3 regions of the Prosthecomicrobium sp. N25 genome follow, and region 2 is predicted to be linked to each of the others. Evidence: predicted binding sites of a transcription regulator. Region 2 holds the regulator's gene; each other region holds the start of a gene.
What was found. The regulator PhoB, encoded in region 2, activates phosphate uptake and scavenging genes when phosphate is short. The targets are predictions, from matches to a motif close to TGTCATNNANCTGTCAT.

Region 1 (5,998 bases), on a different contig from region 2:
TGCTTGCCGTAGAGATGCAGGGCGGCGCCGGCCTCGGCGAGGATCGCGGGGGCCCGCGCCGCCTCGTCGCCGATGAGGTTTTCCATCACCACGTCCGAGTGGCGCGCGAGACTGGCGAGCGGCAGGCCCGCCACGCAGCGCAGGTGCGCCTCGAACTGCGAGACCACGCAGGCGGTCTCGGTCCAGTGGCCCGAATTGTGGACGCGCGGCGCGATCTCGTTGGCCACGAGGCGCTCGCCGGTCTCGTCCTCGACGACGAAGAGCTCGACGGCGAGGACGCCGACATAGTCGAGCGCGGTGGCGACCCGCTCGCCGATCGCCCGGGCGGCCTCGGCGGTCGCCGGGCGGATATGGGCGGGGACCCGCGAGAACTTCAGGATGTGGTCGCGGTGCTCGTTCTCCGGCACGTCGAAGGAGGCGAGGCTGCCGTCGAGCGCACGGGCGGTCAGGATCGAGACCTCGCGGGCGAAGGGCACCCAACCCTCCAGGATGGCGGCGTGCCCCTTCATGGCGGCCAGCGCCGTCTCGGCGTCCTCCGGGCGGGCGATCTTCGCCTGGCCCTTGCCGTCGTAGCCGAAGCGGCGGGTCTTCAGGACCGCGGGGTAGCCGAGTTCGGCGAGGGCGAGGCGGAGCTGGGCGAGGTCGTCGACGGCCCGGAACGGGGCGGTCGGGATGCCGAGGCCGTTGAGGAATGTCTTCTCGGACAGGCGGTCCTGGGCGACCTCGAGCGCGCCGAGGCCGGGCCGCACGGGGACGCGGGCGGCCAGGAAGGCGGCCGTGGCGGCGGGGACGTTCTCGAACTCGTAGGTGACGACGTCGACCCCCTCGGCGAAGCGGGCGAGGGCGGCCTCGTCGTCGTAGTCCGCGACGACGTGGTCCCGCGCGACCTCGAAGGCTGGGCTCCTCGGGTCGGGGCAGAGCACGCGGGTGGAGAGGCCGAGCTTGGCGGCGGCGAGGGCCAGCATGCGGCCGAGCTGGCCGCCGCCCAGGATGCCGATGGTTGCGACGCTCGGGGCCGACATGGCGTTCTCACGCGCTCCCGGTGGCGGGGCGCTCGGCGACCGCGGCGGTCTGCGCCGCGCGGAACGCGTCGAGGCGGGCCGCGAGGGCGTCGTCCGACAGGGCCAGGATGGCGGCGGCGAGGAGCGCCGCGTTGATGGCGCCCGGCTTGCCGATGGCGAGCGTTCCGACCGGGATGCCGCCCGGCATCTGGACGATCGAGTGCAGGCTGTCGACGCCACTCAAAGCCTTCGATTCCACGGGAACGCCGAGCACGGGGAGGGGCGTCAGGGCGGCGGTCATGCCGGGCAGGTGGGCGGCGCCGCCGGCGCCGGCGATGATGACCTTGCGGCCGGCCGCGCGGGCGCCCTTGGCGAAGGCGTAGAGGCGATCGGGCGTGCGATGGGCTGAGACGATGAGGACCTCGTGGGCGACGCCGAGCCGGTCGAGCGTGTCGGCGGCGTGGCGCATGCAATCCCAGTCGGACTGGCTGCCCATGATTATCGCGACCGGCGCCGCGCTGTCCGGCATGGTGATGCGCCCCTGATCGACCGGGGGCCATGACCCCCGGAAAGCGCCGGTTTATAGGGGAAGGGCGATGGTTCCACAAGCGCGCCCGTCTCAGATTCCGGCTTTGATTCCAGGGCGGGAGGCGGCTACTGTCGGCACCATCTCCCCTTGCGAAAGCGGCAGTCGATGAAAGATCCGCGGCGTGAAGACGCCCCGTCGGACGAGGGTGGCGGCGAGATCCGCCGGTCGGCCGGCCACGGCGTCGGGACCGGGGGCGAGGACGGGCTCCGGCGCCGCATCCGCGAACTCGAGGTCGAGCTGGCCCGGCGGAGTGCCAGGATCGCCGAACTCGAGACGATGGTCCACGAGGACGACCTCACGGGGCTCCTCAACCGCCGCGGCCTGCTCGCCGAGATCGCCCGCGTCATCGACTTCGGACGCCGCTACGGGGCGGCGGCGGGCCTCGCCTTCGTGGACCTGGACAGCTTCAAGACCGTGAACGACCGGTACGGCCATGCGGTCGGGGACGGGCTCCTGACGGAGGCGGGGCGGCGGATCCGGTCCGTCATCCGCAGCTCCGACGCGGCCGGGCGGATCGGCGGGGACGAGTTCCTGGTCGTGCTTCGGCAGGTGGATCCGGAGGGGCTGAGGCGAAAGGCCGAGAGCCTACGGACGGCGCTGGAGGCGGCGCCGGTCGTGGTGGACGGGGTCCCGGTGGAGATCCGGGCGTCGGTCGGCATCGCCGCCTTCGAGCCGGAGGACACGGCGGAGAGCGCGATCCTCAGGGCGGACCGGGACATGTTCCGCGACAAGCGCGAGCGGCAGGGCGTGCCCGGGGACGATCCGCTCAGGCGATGATGTCGGGGACGAGCCGGTCCTCGAGATGCTGGATCCGGTCCCGGATCGCCAGCTTGCGCTTCTTCAGCCGCTGGATGGTCAGGTGATCGGCCCGGCCGGATTCGACCAGCGCGGCGATGGCGGTGTCGAGGTCGCGGTGCTCCTGGCGCAAGCCGACGAGTTCCTGGCGGATTTCCTGCTCTTCCTGCTCGGTCATGGACTGCGCCGCGTCTTTCCGGTCGTGGGCTCCGGGCCCGACTGCGAAACGGTCCGGCAATCATAAACCGAAGCGCGGCAAAAGGGGACCCCGCCGCCCAAGCTGCCGTAGGGGCGCCGTGGCGCAGGGTAAACCATTCGGTAACCGAAAAAGTGAGCGAGGGGGTGGAAAGCGGATCCGTATTCACCACATCCAAGCTTGCGGGCATGGCGGCTCGCTGTCATGCTCCTGTAGCCAAGTCCTGCGAGAATGGGAGGCTTTCAGCATGTCCATCGAATCGCATCTTGCGGAACTGAATCGTCGCCACGCGGCCCTCGAGGACGAGTTGCGCGACGCCCTTGCCCATCCGAGCATCGATTCCCTCGAGATCGCGGACCTGAAGCGGCGCAAGCTGCTGTTGAAAGATGAGATTTCCCGTCTGAAGTCCGGCGTCACCATCCACTGACGCGCTACCCCGGAGGCGAGGAGCCCCGGCGGGATCGGAGCGGCCCCCGAGTCCAGGCGTCGCGCCGCAGACGATTCCGGTTTCCTGGCCGTCACGCAGACGGCCTCCCCCGGTCCCGGCATGTTCAGCCCGGAGACCGCAGAAGGGTCCGGCCCCGGCGAGTTCTCGCCGGGCCGGAACGGATCAGAAGACCATCGGGAAGGGGTCTTTGTCGACGCGCCGCGGCCTCGCCCGCGGCGTTTTCGCGTCCGGGGCAGCGGCCCGGTGCGACCATCGCCTCGAAACGCATGGGCGCCGCGCCCTTGCATGCCAGGCCGGGGTGGTCCATCTTATCCTTTGTCCGAGGGGTGCTCCGATCCGGAGCTGAGATGGTGCGCGAGCACCGGACCCTTTGAACCTGATCCGGGTCATGCCGGCGAAGGGACGGGATCTTCCGCGTTTCCGACAGCCAGAGTCCCCGGATCTCCACCCGACGCCGCCCTCGCGGGCGTCGCCGTTCCGGAGCGGAGATCCATGACGATCGCACACGAGATCGGCCGGCGCCTGCCGGTTGCGCGGGGCGGGACCCGCGGGACGGAACCGGCCGGCGCGGAGCCCGGCCGCGGCGCCGTGCGGCCGCTCGACGGGGCGCGGTCGCCGACCCTGTCGTTCGTGGCCGAACTCGCCGGGGTGGCGGCGGGCCTGATCGCGCTCTGGTGGGCGGCCGTGCTGATCTTCGCGCCGCCGCCCTACCTGCTGCCGGGACCGGACCGCGTGGCGGCGGCCTTCGTCACCCGCTTCGACGACCTGGCGGCGAACACGCTGGTGACCGGCGGGGAAATCGTGCTCGGGCTCCTGCTCGGCACCGCCGTCGGCCTCGCGACCGCGCTCGGCATGGCCTACTGGCCGGCGACGCGCCGGCTGGTGCTGCCCGTCGTCGTGGTGCTGCAGTCGCTGCCGGTCTTCGCCATCGCGCCGGTGCTGGTGCTCTGGTTCGGCTTCGGCCTCGCCTCCAAGGTGGTGATGGCGAGCCTGATCATCTTCTTCCCGGTCGCCTCGGCGTTCCACGACGGACTGAGCCGCACCGACCCGGGCCTCCTCGACCTCGCCGTCCTCTATCGCGCCCGGCGCTGGCAGACCCTGTCCATGATCCGGATCCCGGCGGCGCTGCCGGCGCTCGTCTCGGGCCTCAGGATGGCGGCCGCCGTCGCGCCGATCGGGGCGGTGGTCGGCGAGTGGGTCGGGTCCTCCTCGGGCCTCGGCCTCCTGATGATGCACGCCAACGCGCGGCTGCAGACCGACACCATGTTCGCCGCGCTGGTCATCGTGGCGGCCCTGGCGGTCGCGCTCCGGCTGGCCGTCGACCTCCTCACGCGCCGCCTCGTGCCCTGGCTGCCCGAGACGGCCTGACCCAACCCCCACAACAGGAGCCGATCCATGCGACGCCTCATCGCCGCCGCCGCCCTGAGCCTGATCCTGGCGTCCCCGGCGGGCGCCGCCGACAAGCTGTCGGTCGCGCTCGACTGGTTCGTCAATCCCGACCACGCGCCGCTCGTGGTCGCCCGGGAGAAGGGCTTCTTCGCGGCCGAAGGGCTCGACGTCGAACTGATCGCCCCGGCCGACCCCTCGGCGCCGCCGCGGCTGCTGGCGGCCGGGCAGGTCGACGTCGCGATCTCGTACCAGCCGAGCCTGCACCTCGCGGTCAAGGAGGGGCTGCCGGTCGCCCGCTTCGGCACGCTGGTCGAGACGCCGCTCAACACCGTCATCGTGCTCGCGGACGGGCCGGTGAAGACGGTCAAGGACCTCAAGGGCAAGAAGGTCGGCTACTCGGTGTCCGGCTTCGAGGACGCGGTGCTGCTGCAGATGCTGGAGGGCGCCGGCCTGACGGCCAAGGACGTGGAACTCGTCAACGTCAACTTCGCCCTGACGGGAGCGCTCCTGTCAGGGCAGGTGGACGCGGTCGTGGGCGGCTACCGGAACTTCGAACTCACCGAACTGGAGCTCGCCGGCAAGAAGGGGCGGGCTTTCTTTCCCGAGGAGCTGGGCATCCCGGCCTATGACGAGCTGATCTATCTGGCCCGCCGGGACCGGACCGGGGATCCGCGGCTGCCGCGTTTCCTGGCGGCGGTCGAGAAGGCGACGCTGTGGCTGACCAACAACCCGGCCGAGGCCTGGGCGCTGTTCAAGGCGTCCGACAAGAAGCTCGACGACGAGCTGAACCGCCGGGCCTTCTTCGATACGCTGCCGCGTTTCGCCAAGCGGCCCGCCGCGCTCGACGTCGGCCGCACCGAGCGCTTCGCGGCGTTCCTGAAGGCCAAGGGGCTGATCGACACGGTGCCGCCGGTCGAGACCTACGCGGTGGCGCCGAAGTGAGACGGTCGAGCGGCGGCTACTCGGCCGCCCGCTGCCCCGGCTTCGCCGGGCCGATCCAGTCGGGGACCTGGTCCCAGCCGATCTGCTCGGCCACCTCGACCCGGCGACGGACCGTCGCCCAGCGGGTGCCGTCGACCAGCACCTCGGGGGCGAGCGGGCGGGCGTTGTAGGTCGACGACATGGTCGCCCCATAGGCGCCGGCGGTCGCGATGGCGACGAGGTCGCCGGCGGCGAGCGCGGGCAGGCGGCGGCGTTTGGCGAAGGTGTCGGAACTCTCGCAGATCGGCCCGACGATGTCGTACTCGACCGTCGGCGCGGCCGGCGCGGGGATGCGGACCGGCACGATGTCGTGGTGGGCCTCGTACATGGCGGGGCGGACGAGGTCGTTCATGGCCGCGTCGAGCACGAGGAAATGCATGCCGCCCGCATCCTTCACGAAGATCGTGCGTGCGAGCAGGATGCCGGCGTCGGCGACCAGCGAGCGGCCGGGCTCGATGGAGAGGTCGAAACCCCGGCCGTGGACGGTCGCCCGGATCGCGTCGGCGAGGTCGGCGAAGGAGAACTCCAGCTCGTTCTCGTAGGGGATGCCGAAGCCGCCGCCGAGATCGAGGCGGGTCAGCGGGTAGCCCTTGCGGCGC
Region 2 (5,998 bases):
TGCTGGTCGGTCGCGTCCGGGGCGGACTCGGTCACGTCAATGTGGTGACCAGCATCATCTTCTCGGGGATGTCGGGCTCGGCGATCGCCGACGCTGCCGGCATCGGCAAGCTGATCACCGAGATGATGGCCAAGGACGGCCGGTATCCCCGCGGCTATGCGGCCGCGCTGACGGCGGCCTCGGCGGTGATCGGCCCGATCATCCCGCCGTCCATCCCGATGGTGATGTACTCGCTCGTGTCCGATGCCTCGATCGGCTACATGTTCATCGGCGGCTTCCTGCCGGGTCTGCTGATCGGCCTCGTGCTGTCCGTCGTCAATCATTGGATCGCAGTGAAGCGCAACTTCGCGCTCGAGGAGCCCGTGCCCCTTTCGGAACTGCCGAGGACCACGTTCCGCGCCCTGCCGGCCCTGATGATGCCCGCCATCCTGCTCTACGGGATCTACGGTGGCGTCGCGACCCCGACCGAGGCCGCGGCCGTGGCAGCGGCCTATTCCCTGATCCTCGCCGGCATCTTCTACCGGGCGATCTCGCTCAGGGACCTCTACGGCGTCTTCCTGGAGAGCGCGAAGGGCTCCGCCTCGGTCGGCCTGCTGATCGGCGGCGCGCTCATCTTCAACTACATCGTGGCCAGCGAGAACATCCCCGGCCAGGTCTCCGAGTGGCTGAAGGACGTGCAGGTGTCGCCGCTCGTGTTCCTGATCGGCGTGAACGTCCTGCTCCTGGTGCTCGGCTGCTTCATCGACGCCTCGACCATCATCCTGGTCATCGTTCCCCTGTTCATACCCGCCTGCAACGCCCTCGGCATCGACCTCGTGCACTTCGGCGTCGTAGTCGTCATCAACACCATGATCGGGTTGATCACCCCGCCCTATGGCGTCCTCCTCTTCGTCACCAATGCGGTGACGGGCATCCCGCTCCGCGAGATGATCGACGAGATCTGGATCTTCATCGCCGTGCTCGTCGCCACGCTGGCGATCCTCATCCTCTTCCCCGAAAGCGTCCTCTGGCTTCCGCGCCAGTTCGGCTACGTCGGTTAGCGCCGGGCGGGCGCGTCCGGAGGCCGACCGCGGGGTCGCGCGTCGACTACGATGCGCCAAGACGAGACGCTCGATTCGCGTCACCCTGGCGAGGCCATTCACGGCCGGGCCGCCCCGCAGACCGGCCCTGCCGAAGCCTTCCCGAGCACCAGAAGGACGAGTCCATGAGCAAGGAAGAGAAGGCGCTCCGCCAGGCGATCATCGACAAGTGCCGCTGGATGAACGCCGCGGGCCTGAACCAGGGCACGGCCGGCAACATTTCGGCGCGATACGGCGACCGCATGCTGATCACCCCGAGTGCGACGCCCTACGACCTGTGCGAGCCGGAGATGATCGCCTCCATGCCGATCGACGGCGACTACGGCACCTGGGACGGCCCGCTGAAGCCGTCGACCGAGTGGCGCTTCCACCTCGACATCATGAAGGCGCGGCCCGAGGTCGGCGCGATCGTGCACACCCACTCGACCTTCGCCACCATCCTGGCGATCGCCCGCAAGCCGATCCCGTCCTGCCACTACATGATCGCGGCCTTCGGTGGCATGGACGTCCGCGTCGCCGACTACGCCACCTACGGCACGGCGGAGCTCTCGGCCAACGCCCTGAAGGCGCTCGAGGGCCGGACCGGCTGCCTGCTCGCCAACCACGGCATGATCGCCACGGGTGCCAGCCTCGACAAGGCGATGTGGCTCGCCGTCGAGCTCGAGACGATCGCCAAGCAGTACTACCACACGCTCCTGATCGGTGGCCCGGTGCTCCTGAACGAGGCCGAGATCGAGGACACCCGCAAGGGCTTCGCCACCTACGGGCACCAGGAGCCGAAGAAGAAGAAGCTCAAGACGGCCGGGTGAGCGGCGTGACCGGGCTGCCGCCGCGACGCGGAAGAGATCCTCGACCGCGCAAGGCTGCTCAATCCCGGACTTCCGTGAAGCCGCCGTCCGGGTGCACCACCCAGCGCCGGGATCCTGCGAAGACCCCGGCCACCTGCCCGGTCGACGCCACGGCCCGCAGCACGGCGAGCACGTCCGGCCGCTGCCAGGCGGTCGGGGTCGCCGGATCGGTTTCGGCGACGAGGCCCGCTCCGTCCGGCGGGACCACGAAGACCACCTTGCAGCGGTCCGGGCGGAGCGCGTCGGGCATCATGACGTGGGCCGCCTCCGGGGCCTTGAGCCAGAAGCATTCGAAGTCGCGGCAGCTCGTGGGCCGGGCCTCGTAGACCGTGCAGCCGCGCCCCTTGGCGCAGGACGGGCACCACGATCCCCGCGGCTTCTCCAGCTCGCGGATGCCCAGGACCTTGCAACAGAGCGTGCAAGTACCGCACTCGCGCCGCGCCATGTCCACCGTCTCCCGACCGGCCGTCCCTCCGCGGCCCTCCGGCTGGGTAGCAGATCGCGCGGCGAGCCGCCATCGCGACACTCACGCCGCCGCCGCGAAGCGCTCGTCGAAGGCGTAGCCCGCGCCGCGGACGGTGCGGATGGGGTCGCGCTCGCGGCCCCGGTTGATGGCCTTGCGCAGCCGGCCGACATGGACGTCGACCGTGCGCTCGTCCACATAGACGTCGCGGCCCCAGACCCCGTCGAGGAGCTGCTCGCGGGTGAAGACGCGGCCCGGCGTCGTCATCAGGAACTCGAGCAGGCGGAACTCGGTCGGGCCGAGGTGGATCTCGCGGTCGCCGCGGCGGACGCGGCGGGTCTCCTTGTCGAGCTCGATGTCGCCGGCGGCGAGGCGCGAGGAGACGAGCTCCGGCTTGGCGCGGCGCAGCATGGCCCGGATCCGCGCCATCAGCTCGGGCACCGAGAAGGGCTTCACCACGTAGTCGTCGGCACCGGTCGCGAGGCCGCGGATCCGCTCGGCCTCCTCGCCGCGGGCCGTCAGCATGATGATGGGCAGCCGCTCCGTCTCGGGCCGGGTCCGCAGGCGGCGGCAAAGCTCGATTCCCGACAGGCCGGGCAGCATCCAGTCGAGCAGGAGCAGGTCCGGGACGGCTTCCTTCAGCCGCAGATCGGCGTCGTCGCCCCGGGCGCAGGCGTCGACCTCGTGGCCCTCGGATTCCAGGTTGTAGCGGAGGAGAAGCGTCAGCGCCTCCTCGTCCTCCACGATCAGCACGCGCGCCATGGCGGGTCGGGTCTCCGGACAATCAATCGTCGGACAGGACATTGATGAGATGGGAGGTGTCGCCCTTCGGGCGGTCCTCGGCCAGCTGCTCGCCCGTCACCACGTAGTGCACCGTCTCGGCGATGTTGGTGGCGTGGTCGCCGATGCGCTCGATGTTCTTCGCGCAGAAGAGCAGGTGCGTGCAGATCGAGATGTTGCGCGGGTCCTCCATCATGTAGGTCAGGAGTTCCCGGAAGAGCGAGGTGTAGAGGGCGTCGATCTCGTCGTCACGGCCACGCACGCGCAGGGCCCGGGCGTCGTCGCGGGCCGTAAAGCTGTCGAGCACGTCCTTGAGCTGCTCCAGCGCGATCTCGGCGAGGTGCTCAACGCCGATGACCAGCTTCTTCGAGTTGAAGTTGCCGTTGATGGCGATGACGCGCTTGCCAATGTTCTTGGCGAGGTCGCCGACGCGTTCGAGGTCGTTGGAGATGCGCAGGGCGCCGACGATCTCGCGCAGGTCCATCGCCATCGGCTGGCGCTTGGCGATGATCAGGATCGCGCGTTCCTCGACGTCGCGCTGGAGACGGTCCAGGCGCGCATCGGTGGTGATGACCTTCTGGGCGAGTTCGGAGTCCATGCGGACGAGCGCCGTGATGGAGTCGGCGACGAGGCCTTCCGCGAGGCCCCCCATTTCGGCGATCGACCCGGAGAGCGCCTTCAGTTCCTGCTCGAAGGAGCGGACGATGTGTTCGGCCATGATTCCCCTCGCCTTCCTCAGCCGAAGCGGCCGGTGATGTAGTCCTGCGTGCGCCGGTCGGTCGGCTTGGTGAAGATCACGTCGGTCGGCCCCTCCTCGACCAGGCTGCCCAGATGGAAGAAGGCCGTCTTCTGCGACACGCGGGCGGCTTGCTGCATCGAGTGGGTGACAATGATGATGGTGAAGTTCGAGCGCAGCTCGTCGATCAGTTCCTCGATGCGCGCGGTGGCGATCGGGTCCAGCGCCGAGCAGGGTTCGTCCATCAGGATGACCTCGGGGCCGACCGCGATGGCGCGGGCGATGCAGAGGCGCTGCTGCTGGCCGCCCGAGAGGCTGGTTCCGGAATCACCGAGCCGGTCCTTGACCTCCTCGAACAGCCCGGCCTTCTGCAGGCTGGAGGACACGATGTCGTCCAGGTCCGCCTTCGAGCGGGCGAGGCCATGGATGCGCGGGCCGTAGGCGACGTTCTCGTAGATCGACTTCGGGAAGGGATTGGGCTTCTGGAAGACCATGCCGACCCGGGCCCGGAGTTGCACGACGTCGAGCTCGGGATCGTAGATGTCGGCGCCGTCGATCTCGATCCGGCCGTCGACCCGGGCGATCGGGATGGTGTCGTTCATCCGGTTGATGCAGCGCAGGAAGGTCGACTTGCCGCAGCCCGACGGCCCGATGAAGGCGGTGACGCTCTTCTCGGGGATGTCGATGGTGACGTCCTTCAGGGCATGCTTCTCACCATAGAAGACATTGACCCCACGGGCGCTGACCTTCGGCCGCTGCTCGACCGTGGTACCCGGCTTCTCGACCATGATGTCCATCATTCCTGCTCCCCCGGAGACTACGGGACGGCCGACCGGGTCACCAGCGGCGTTCGAACTTCTTTCTGAGCACGATGGCGAGCCCGTTCATGACGAACAGGAAGGCCAGCAGCACCAGGATCGCGGCGGCGGTCTTCGCCTGGAACGCCACCTCGGGCAGGTCGGACCAGAGGAAGATCTGCACCGGCAGCACGGTCGCTGCATCCGAGATGCTGTGCGGCACGTCGACGATGAAGGCGACCATGCCGATCATCAGGAGCGGCGCCGTCTCGCCGAGCGCATGGGCCATGCCGATGATCGTTCCGGTCAGAATGCCCGGCATGGCCAGCGGCAAGACGTGGTGGAAGATGGCCTGCTGCTTGGAGGCGCCCACCCCGAGCGCGGCCTCCCGGATCGAAGGCGGCACCGCCTTCAGGGCCGCCCGGCTCGCGATGATGATGGTCGGCAGGACCAGGAGCGCAAGGACCAGCCCACCGACGAGCGGGGCGGACCGCGGCAGGCCGAAGAAGTTCAGGAAGACCGCCAGGCCGAGAAGACCGAACACGATCGAGGGCACGGCCGCGAGATTGTTGATGTTGACCTCGATCAGCTCGGTCCACCGGTTCTTCGGCGCGAACTCCTCGAGGTAGATGGCGGCCCCGACGCCGAGCGGCAGGCAGATCACCAGGGTCACCAGCATGGTCATGGCCGAGCCGACGAGCGCGCCGAGGATGCCGGCCGATTCCGCCTCGCGGCTGTCGCCGGTGGTGAAGAATGACCAGTTGAATCCGGCCTCGACCAGCCCCTTGCCGCGCAAGAGTTCGAGCACCGCGATTTCTTTGTCGGTGATCTTGCGGACGCTCTCGCCGGCATCGATCTGAACGAGCTCCCAGGTTCTGGAGGCCGCCGACGCCGCTCCGGCGAGCGGCACGAGGACTTCGCCCTCGATCCGTTCGGGGGTGACCTTGCTCGCCTTGACGACGCCGCCGTCGACCCGGACGAGCGTGGAGCCCTGGAAGCCCGGTGCGGCAGGCGTGAACGATCCGGCCGGCCCTTGGAGCACGGCCGTGCCGCCGTCGACGGACAGAGTCAGCGCGGAAGTCCCCGCCGTCCGGCGCACGTTCGACGTGAAGCCCTTCAGGTAGAGATCGGCATCGTCGGAGACCAGCGCCGAGACCTTTACGGTCGTGCCGATGAGGGCCGGGTCGGCGCCGACCTTGCGGCGCAGGCCGTCCGCGGCACTGGACGACAGCATGCTGTTCAGGGTCTTACGGCCGGCGCGGTCGGAGAGCGCCGGCACCTGGGTGTAGAGCGCC
Region 3 (5,998 bases), 130 kb from region 2:
GGCACCAGGACGTTGATGGCCTTGGCGCCGACCAGCTTCACCCTGCCCTCCGTGCCGCCGAAGACGCTCGCCTCGCCGGCCGGCTCGCCGGCCTTGAAGAGGGTGATCTGCTCGAAGTTGCGGAAGCCCCATTCCATCAGGCGGCGGGCGTCCTCCTGCCGTTCCTTCTCGGTCTTGAAGCCGCCCATGACGAGGACGAGGCGCTGTCCGTTCTGCACCGCCGAGCCGACGATGTTGTAGCCGGATTCCTTGATGTAGCCGGTCTTCAGTCCGTCGGCGCCGATACCCTCCGCAAGCAACGGGTTCCGATTGAACTGGCGGATCTTGTTGTAGGTGAACTCGCGCTGCCCGTAGACCTTGTACAGGTCGGGGTGGTTGGAGATGATGTAGCGCGTCAGCGTGGAGTATTCCCGGGCGGTAATCTTCTGGTCCGGGTCCGGAAGGCCCGTCGGGTTGTGGAAGACCGACTTGGGCATGCCGATCTCGCGGGCCTTCTTGGTCATCAGCTCCCCGAAGGCCTGCTCGGTGCCGGCGATGCCCTCCGCCACCGTGATGGCCGCGTCGTTGCCCGACTGGACGATGATGCCCTGGATGAGGTCGTTGACGGTCGCCTTGGAGTTGATCGGCAGGAAGGTCGAGGAGGTTCGCGAGGGCGCCCCGCCCGTCCGCCAGGCGTGCTCGCTGACCACGAACTCCGTCTCCATCGAGACCTTGCCGGCCTTGATGAGATCGAACAGGACCGCGATCGTCATCATCTTGGCGAGGCTCGCCGGCGGGAAAAGCTTGTCGGCGTTCTTCTCGTAGAGGACGGTGCCGGACTCGTGGTCGATCAGGATGGCCTGTTCGGCACGGGTCTCGAAGCCCTGGTTCGCCGCAGCCGCCTGAGCGGCCGAGCTCTGCGCGTGGCCGGGCGGCGGCGCGCCCGCGAGCGTCGCCGCGGCCATCACCAACCCCATCAGCGCGGCCGCCATCCGCCGCGCCACCGATACACCACTCATCTTCGAACTCCGGGCCTCCGGACGGACCACGGGAAAGAGGGAGCCGCCACTCCCGCCCGACTCGCCGTCGCCGATCGTGAGCCAATATGGGCGATCCGGCGCCAAGCTCCAATGGCCGGCGCGGACTCTTCCGCCCTGGGGACGCGTCCGACGCTCGGGGCGACCTGTGGTCGCGGGCGCCGCCTCAGCGGCGGAGCAGCGGGAATTCGGGTCCGTCCTCCGCCGAGGCGAAGCCCATGAGCCCGCGCGGACGCGCCGTCTCGGAACTGCGCCAGCGGGGCGGAGGGGCCAGCTCGGACTGCGGCACCGGTCCGGGCCTTGCGCGCGGCGGGGCGGCGGGCAAGGCTTGGCGTTCCGTCGCCGCGATCATGTCGCCGATGTCGCCGGTCTCGGGGTCGTCGTCATCCGCGCGAGCCGGCCGGGCCGGCCGTGCGGTCGGCCAGGCCGCCTGCGGGCGGACCGCGGCGGTGCGGACGGGCTCCGGCGCGGGCCTGAAGGTCGCGGCGAGTGTGCCGGTGAGGCTCCGGCCGAAGGAGCCGTTCATGGCCGTCACGGCGACCGGATCGGCGCCCTCCGTCAGGGTCGAGGCCAGCATGGTGTCGTCGGAGCCTTCCAGCGGCGCCCGGCCGGCATACTGCACGCGTACCCGGGTGATGCCGCGGCCCTTGAAGCCGAGCAGGTCCGCGGCGCGCTCCGAGACGTCGATCTCGCGGTTGCCCGCGTAGGGGCCGCGGTCGTTGACGCGCACGACGATCGATCGGCCGTTGGCGAGGTTGGTGACCTTGGCGTAGGAGGGCAGCGGCATGGTCGGATGCGCCGCCGAGATCGACATCCGGTCATAGACCTCGCCGTTCGCCGTCTCGCGCCCGTGGAACTCGTGTCCGTACCAGGACGCCACGCCTGTGCGGTCGTAGGCGGGGTCCTCCTGGGGGACGTAGACCCGGCCGCCGATCGTGTAGGGCTTGCCGACCTGCGCCCGGCCGCCGCCCTTCGGCACCGGGTCGCCGTCGGCGACGACGCGCCGGCTCGCCGAGACGCCGTATTTGGGATCGACGCCGGCGTGGTCGGTGGAGGCGCTGCAGCCTGCCAGCACCGTGGACGTCAGGACAAGACCGGCTGCGGGCCAGGACCGACGCCCGCGTACGCACCGAAAACTCTGGGTCATGGCAACTCCTGCCCGGCCGTACGCGCCGAGTGGGCCTGTTTCGGTCCGGCAGGGTGCCCGAAGATCGCTAACGAAGTCTCAACCGGGTCGGAAGAAGCGCCGGCCGGAGCCGGCTCAGTCGCCGATGCGGGCGGTGCCGCTCAGGCCGTCGTCGCGGGTCCAGGCGAGCTGGGTCGGCGCGGTCTTGCGGAGGGTGAAGCAGAAGACCTTGCCGTCGTACCAGGTGGTCCAGCGCTGGCAGAGGCGCCGGCCGTCGACCCACCAGCGGCCGCTGTCCTTGGGGCGCATGACGCGGCCGAGCCCCACCGCCTCCCCCGAGCCGTCGACGCGTCCATCCGGCCTGTAGGTGAGCGGGAACTCGCCGCCGAGAGGCACCGCGAGGTAGATCCGCCGGCCCCGGACGGTCTGGTCGATCTCGCGCCCTTCGAGCGTGTCGGCGGCCGCGGGGGCGGCCAGGGCAGGAAGCAGCAGGGCTGCGAACGTCGCGTGGGTGGGTCTCATCGAGGCTCTCCCTGGGATCGGATCGGCGTTCCTACGCGGCAGGGCCCTGCCCGGATCAGCGGCACGATTTCCGGGTGACAAGGATCTGACGGGTATGGTCTTCTGCGCGCCCGCGGGTTCGCCCGGGATCAGGCTCGAACCCCTCTGGAGTTTCGCCGCGAAACTGATACGAAAGACATCCGCTATCATCGAACCGTCACGAAGGCGGACATATGAGGCCGGACATGGGAGCCGCTCGCGGAAGCGGGTCCGTCCCCGGCCCGATTGGGAGGAATGAAGACCATGACGAAGACGCGCATTCTCGTCGCTGCCGCCCTGGCGCTCGGCGCCACCACCTCGGCCCAGGCTCAGGTCGAGATCCAGTGGTGGCACGCCATGACGGGCGCCAACAACGACCGGATCGTGAAGCTGGCGACCGACTTCAACGCGACCCAGTCGCAGTACAAGGTCGTGCCGACCTACAAGGGGTCCTACGCCGACACGATGAACGCCGGCATCGCCGCGTTCCGGGCCGGCAACGCCCCGCACATCCTGCAGGTCTTCGAGGTCGGCACCGCCACCATGATGGCCGCCAAGGGCGCCGTGAAGCCGGTCTACCAGATGATGGCCGAGACGGGCGAACCCTTCGACCCGAAGTCCTACCTGCCGGCGGTCACGGGCTACTACTCGACCGCCAAGGGTGACATGCTCTCCTTCCCCTTCAACTCGTCGACCATGGTCATGTGGGTCAACAACGACGCGCTGAAGAAGGCGGGCCTCGCCGAGCCGCCGAAGACCTGGCCCGAGGCCTTCGAGGCGGCCAAGAAGCTGAAGGCGGCCGGCTGGGACAAGTGCGGCATCTCGACGGCCTGGACCACCTGGGCCAACATCGAGGAGTTCACCGCCTGGCACAACCTGTCGCTCTCGACCAAGGCGAACGGCCTCGACGGCTTCGACACCGAGCTGAAGTTCAACAACCCGGCCGTCGTCCGGCATCTGACGAACCTCGTCGAGATGCAGAAGGACAAGACCTTCGACTATTCCGGCCGCACCAACGAGGGCGAAGGCCGCTTCACCTCCGGCGAGTGCCCGCTCTTCCTCACCTCCTCGGCCTTCTACGGCAACGTCAAGGCCAACGCCAAGTTCGAGTATTCGACGGCCTTCATGCCCTACTACCCGGACGTCCAGGGCGCTCCGCAGAACTCGATCATCGGCGGGGCCTCCCTTTGGGTGATGGCGGGCAAGCCGGCCGATGACTACAAGGGCATCGCGAAGTTCTTCACCTATCTGTCCAAGCCCGACGTCCAGGCCTGGTGGCACCAGGAGACCGGCTACCTGCCGATCACCCCCGCCTCCTACGAGCTGACCAAGTCGCAGGGCTTCTACGCCAAGAACCCGTCGACCGAGACCAGCGTCAAGCAGATGGCCTTCAAGGCGCCGACCGAGAACTCTCGCGGCCTGCGGCTCGGCAACCTCGTGCAGATCCGCGACCTGTGGGCCGAGGAGATCGAGCTCGCGCTGGCCGGCAAGAAGTCGCCCCAGCAGGCGATGGACGACGCCGTGTCGCGCGGCAACGCCGTGCTCCGGCAGTTCGAGCGCACCGCGGCCCGCTGATCGCGCCGGCCGGGCACCCGCCGGGCGCGGCCCGGCGGACCCCTGCCCGCCCTCCTTCGACGGAGACGGCCGCCGGCCCAGCGCCGGCGGCCTCGACTGCCCTCCGACCGGCCGCCCCCATGGACAAGCGAACCGCCTTCTCGGGGAAGCTCCTCCCCTTCCTGCTGCTGAGCCCCCAGCTCGCGGTGACGCTGATCTTCTTCTATTGGCCGGCCGCCCAGGCGGTGCGCCAGTCCTTCTTCATCGAGGATGCCTTCGGGACGACGCAGATCTTCGTCGGGCTCGAAAACTACGAGCTCCTCTTCAAGACACCCGAGTACCTGCGCGCCGTAACCAACACGGCCGTCTTCTCGGTGCTGGTCGCGTCCCTGTCGCTCGGGCTGGCGCTGCTGCTCGCCGTGCAGGCCGACAAGCACATCCGCGGCGCGACCGTCTACAAGACGCTGCTGATCTGGCCCTATGCGGTCGCCCCGGCGATCGCCGGCGCCCTCTGGCTCTTCATGTTCCAGCCCTCGCTCGGCATGGTGGCGCAGGCCATCCGGGCCCGGGGCGTCTCGTGGAACCCGCTGCTCGACGGCGTCGACGCCATGGTGCTGGTCGTCCTGGCGGCGACCTGGAAGCAGATCAGCTACAATTTCCTGTTCTTCCTGGCCGGCCTGCAGGCGATCCCACGCTCGGTGATCGAGGCCGCGGCGATCGACGGGGCGCGGCCGATGCGGCGCTTCTGGACGATCATCTTCCCGCTCCTGTCGCCGACCACCTTCTTCCTGCTCACGGTCAACATCGTCTACGTCTTCTTCGACACCTTCGGCATCGTCGACGCGGTGACGCACGGCGGCCCCGCGCAGGCGACCACAACGCTTGTCTTCAAGGTCTTCAACGATGGCCGGCTCGGCGGCGACCTCGGCGGCTCCGCGGCGCAGTCCGTGATCCTCATGGTGCTGGTGATCGCGCTGACCTCGATCCAGTTCCGCTACATCGAACGCAGGGTCCAGTACTGATGGTCGAGAACCGCGGCCTCCTCGGGCGGATCGTGCCGCATGTCGTCCTGCTCCTCGGCGTGTCCGTGGTGGCCTTCCCGGTCTACCTCGCCTTCGTGGCCTCGACCTGGGACGCCCAGACGATCGTCAACGGCCAGCTCGGCCTGACGCCGGGCCCCTACCTCGTCGAGAACTACACGCGCACGCTGGTCGAGGGGACGAAGTCGTCCACCCGCGCGCCGGTGATGGGGATGATGCTGAACAGCCTGATCATGGCGCTCATCATCGCCCTGGGCAAGATCTTCATCTCGCTCCTCTCGGCCTTCGCGGTCGTCTACTTTCGCTTTCCGTTCCGGATGGCGGCCTTCTGGCTGATCTTCTTGACCCTGATGCTGCCCGTCGAGGTGCGCATCTATCCGACCTACAAGGTCGTCGCCGACCTGCACATGCTCGACACCTATGCGGGCCTGACGATCCCGCTGATCGCGTCGGCGACCGCCACCCTCTTGTTCCGCCAGTTCTTCATGACCGTTCCCGACGAACTGGTGGAGGCCTCGAAGATCGACGGCGCAGGGCCGATGAAGTTCTTCCGCGACACGCTGCTGCCGCTCTCCATCACGTCGGTCGCGGCGATGTTCGTCATCCAGTTCATCTACGGCTGGAACCAGTATCTCTGGCCGCTCCTCATCACCACCCGCGACGACATGCAGACGATCGTCATCGGCATCCGCAAGATGATCGTCACCCAGGACGCGCTGACC

Region 1: WBG79_RS21945 (YdcH family protein) is a predicted target of PhoB. The motif match lies at 2,782-2,798, and genes of this name have one in related genera.
Region 3: ugpB (sn-glycerol-3-phosphate ABC transporter substrate-binding protein UgpB) is a predicted target of PhoB. The motif match lies at 2,848-2,864, and genes of this name have one in related genera.

What each region holds. Positions count from the first base shown of each region.
Region 1 covers NZ_JBBCAT010000003.1:581,415-587,412, reverse strand. The annotation lists gene WBG79_RS21965 (5-(carboxyamino)imidazole ribonucleotide synthase) at 1-1,022, opposite strand, end outside; gene purE (5-(carboxyamino)imidazole ribonucleotide mutase) at 1,030-1,530, opposite strand; gene WBG79_RS21955 (GGDEF domain-containing protein) at 1,696-2,367, shown strand; gene WBG79_RS21950 (YdcH family protein) at 2,357-2,563, opposite strand; gene WBG79_RS21945 (YdcH family protein) at 2,829-3,008, shown strand; TPP riboswitch at 3,342-3,449, shown strand; gene WBG79_RS21940 (ABC transporter permease) at 3,522-4,397, shown strand; gene WBG79_RS21935 (ABC transporter substrate-binding protein) at 4,425-5,360, shown strand; gene lysA (diaminopimelate decarboxylase) at 5,377-5,998, opposite strand, start outside.
Region 2 covers NZ_JBBCAT010000001.1:2,971,523-2,977,520, forward strand. The annotation lists gene WBG79_RS13505 (TRAP transporter large permease) at 1-1,040, shown strand, start outside; gene WBG79_RS13510 (class II aldolase/adducin family protein) at 1,205-1,888, shown strand; gene WBG79_RS13515 (hypothetical protein) at 1,947-2,372, opposite strand; gene phoB (phosphate regulon transcriptional regulator PhoB) at 2,454-3,152, opposite strand; gene phoU (phosphate signaling complex protein PhoU) at 3,175-3,888, opposite strand; gene pstB (phosphate ABC transporter ATP-binding protein PstB) at 3,906-4,703, opposite strand; gene pstA (phosphate ABC transporter permease PstA) at 4,744-5,998, opposite strand, start outside.
Region 3 covers NZ_JBBCAT010000001.1:2,838,971-2,844,968, forward strand. The annotation lists gene WBG79_RS12930 (D-alanyl-D-alanine carboxypeptidase family protein) at 1-998, opposite strand, end outside; gene WBG79_RS12935 (septal ring lytic transglycosylase RlpA family protein) at 1,183-2,163, opposite strand; gene WBG79_RS12940 (hypothetical protein) at 2,278-2,664, opposite strand; gene ugpB (sn-glycerol-3-phosphate ABC transporter substrate-binding protein UgpB) at 2,947-4,257, shown strand; gene ugpA (sn-glycerol-3-phosphate ABC transporter permease UgpA) at 4,377-5,258, shown strand; gene ugpE (sn-glycerol-3-phosphate ABC transporter permease UgpE) at 5,258-5,998, shown strand, end outside.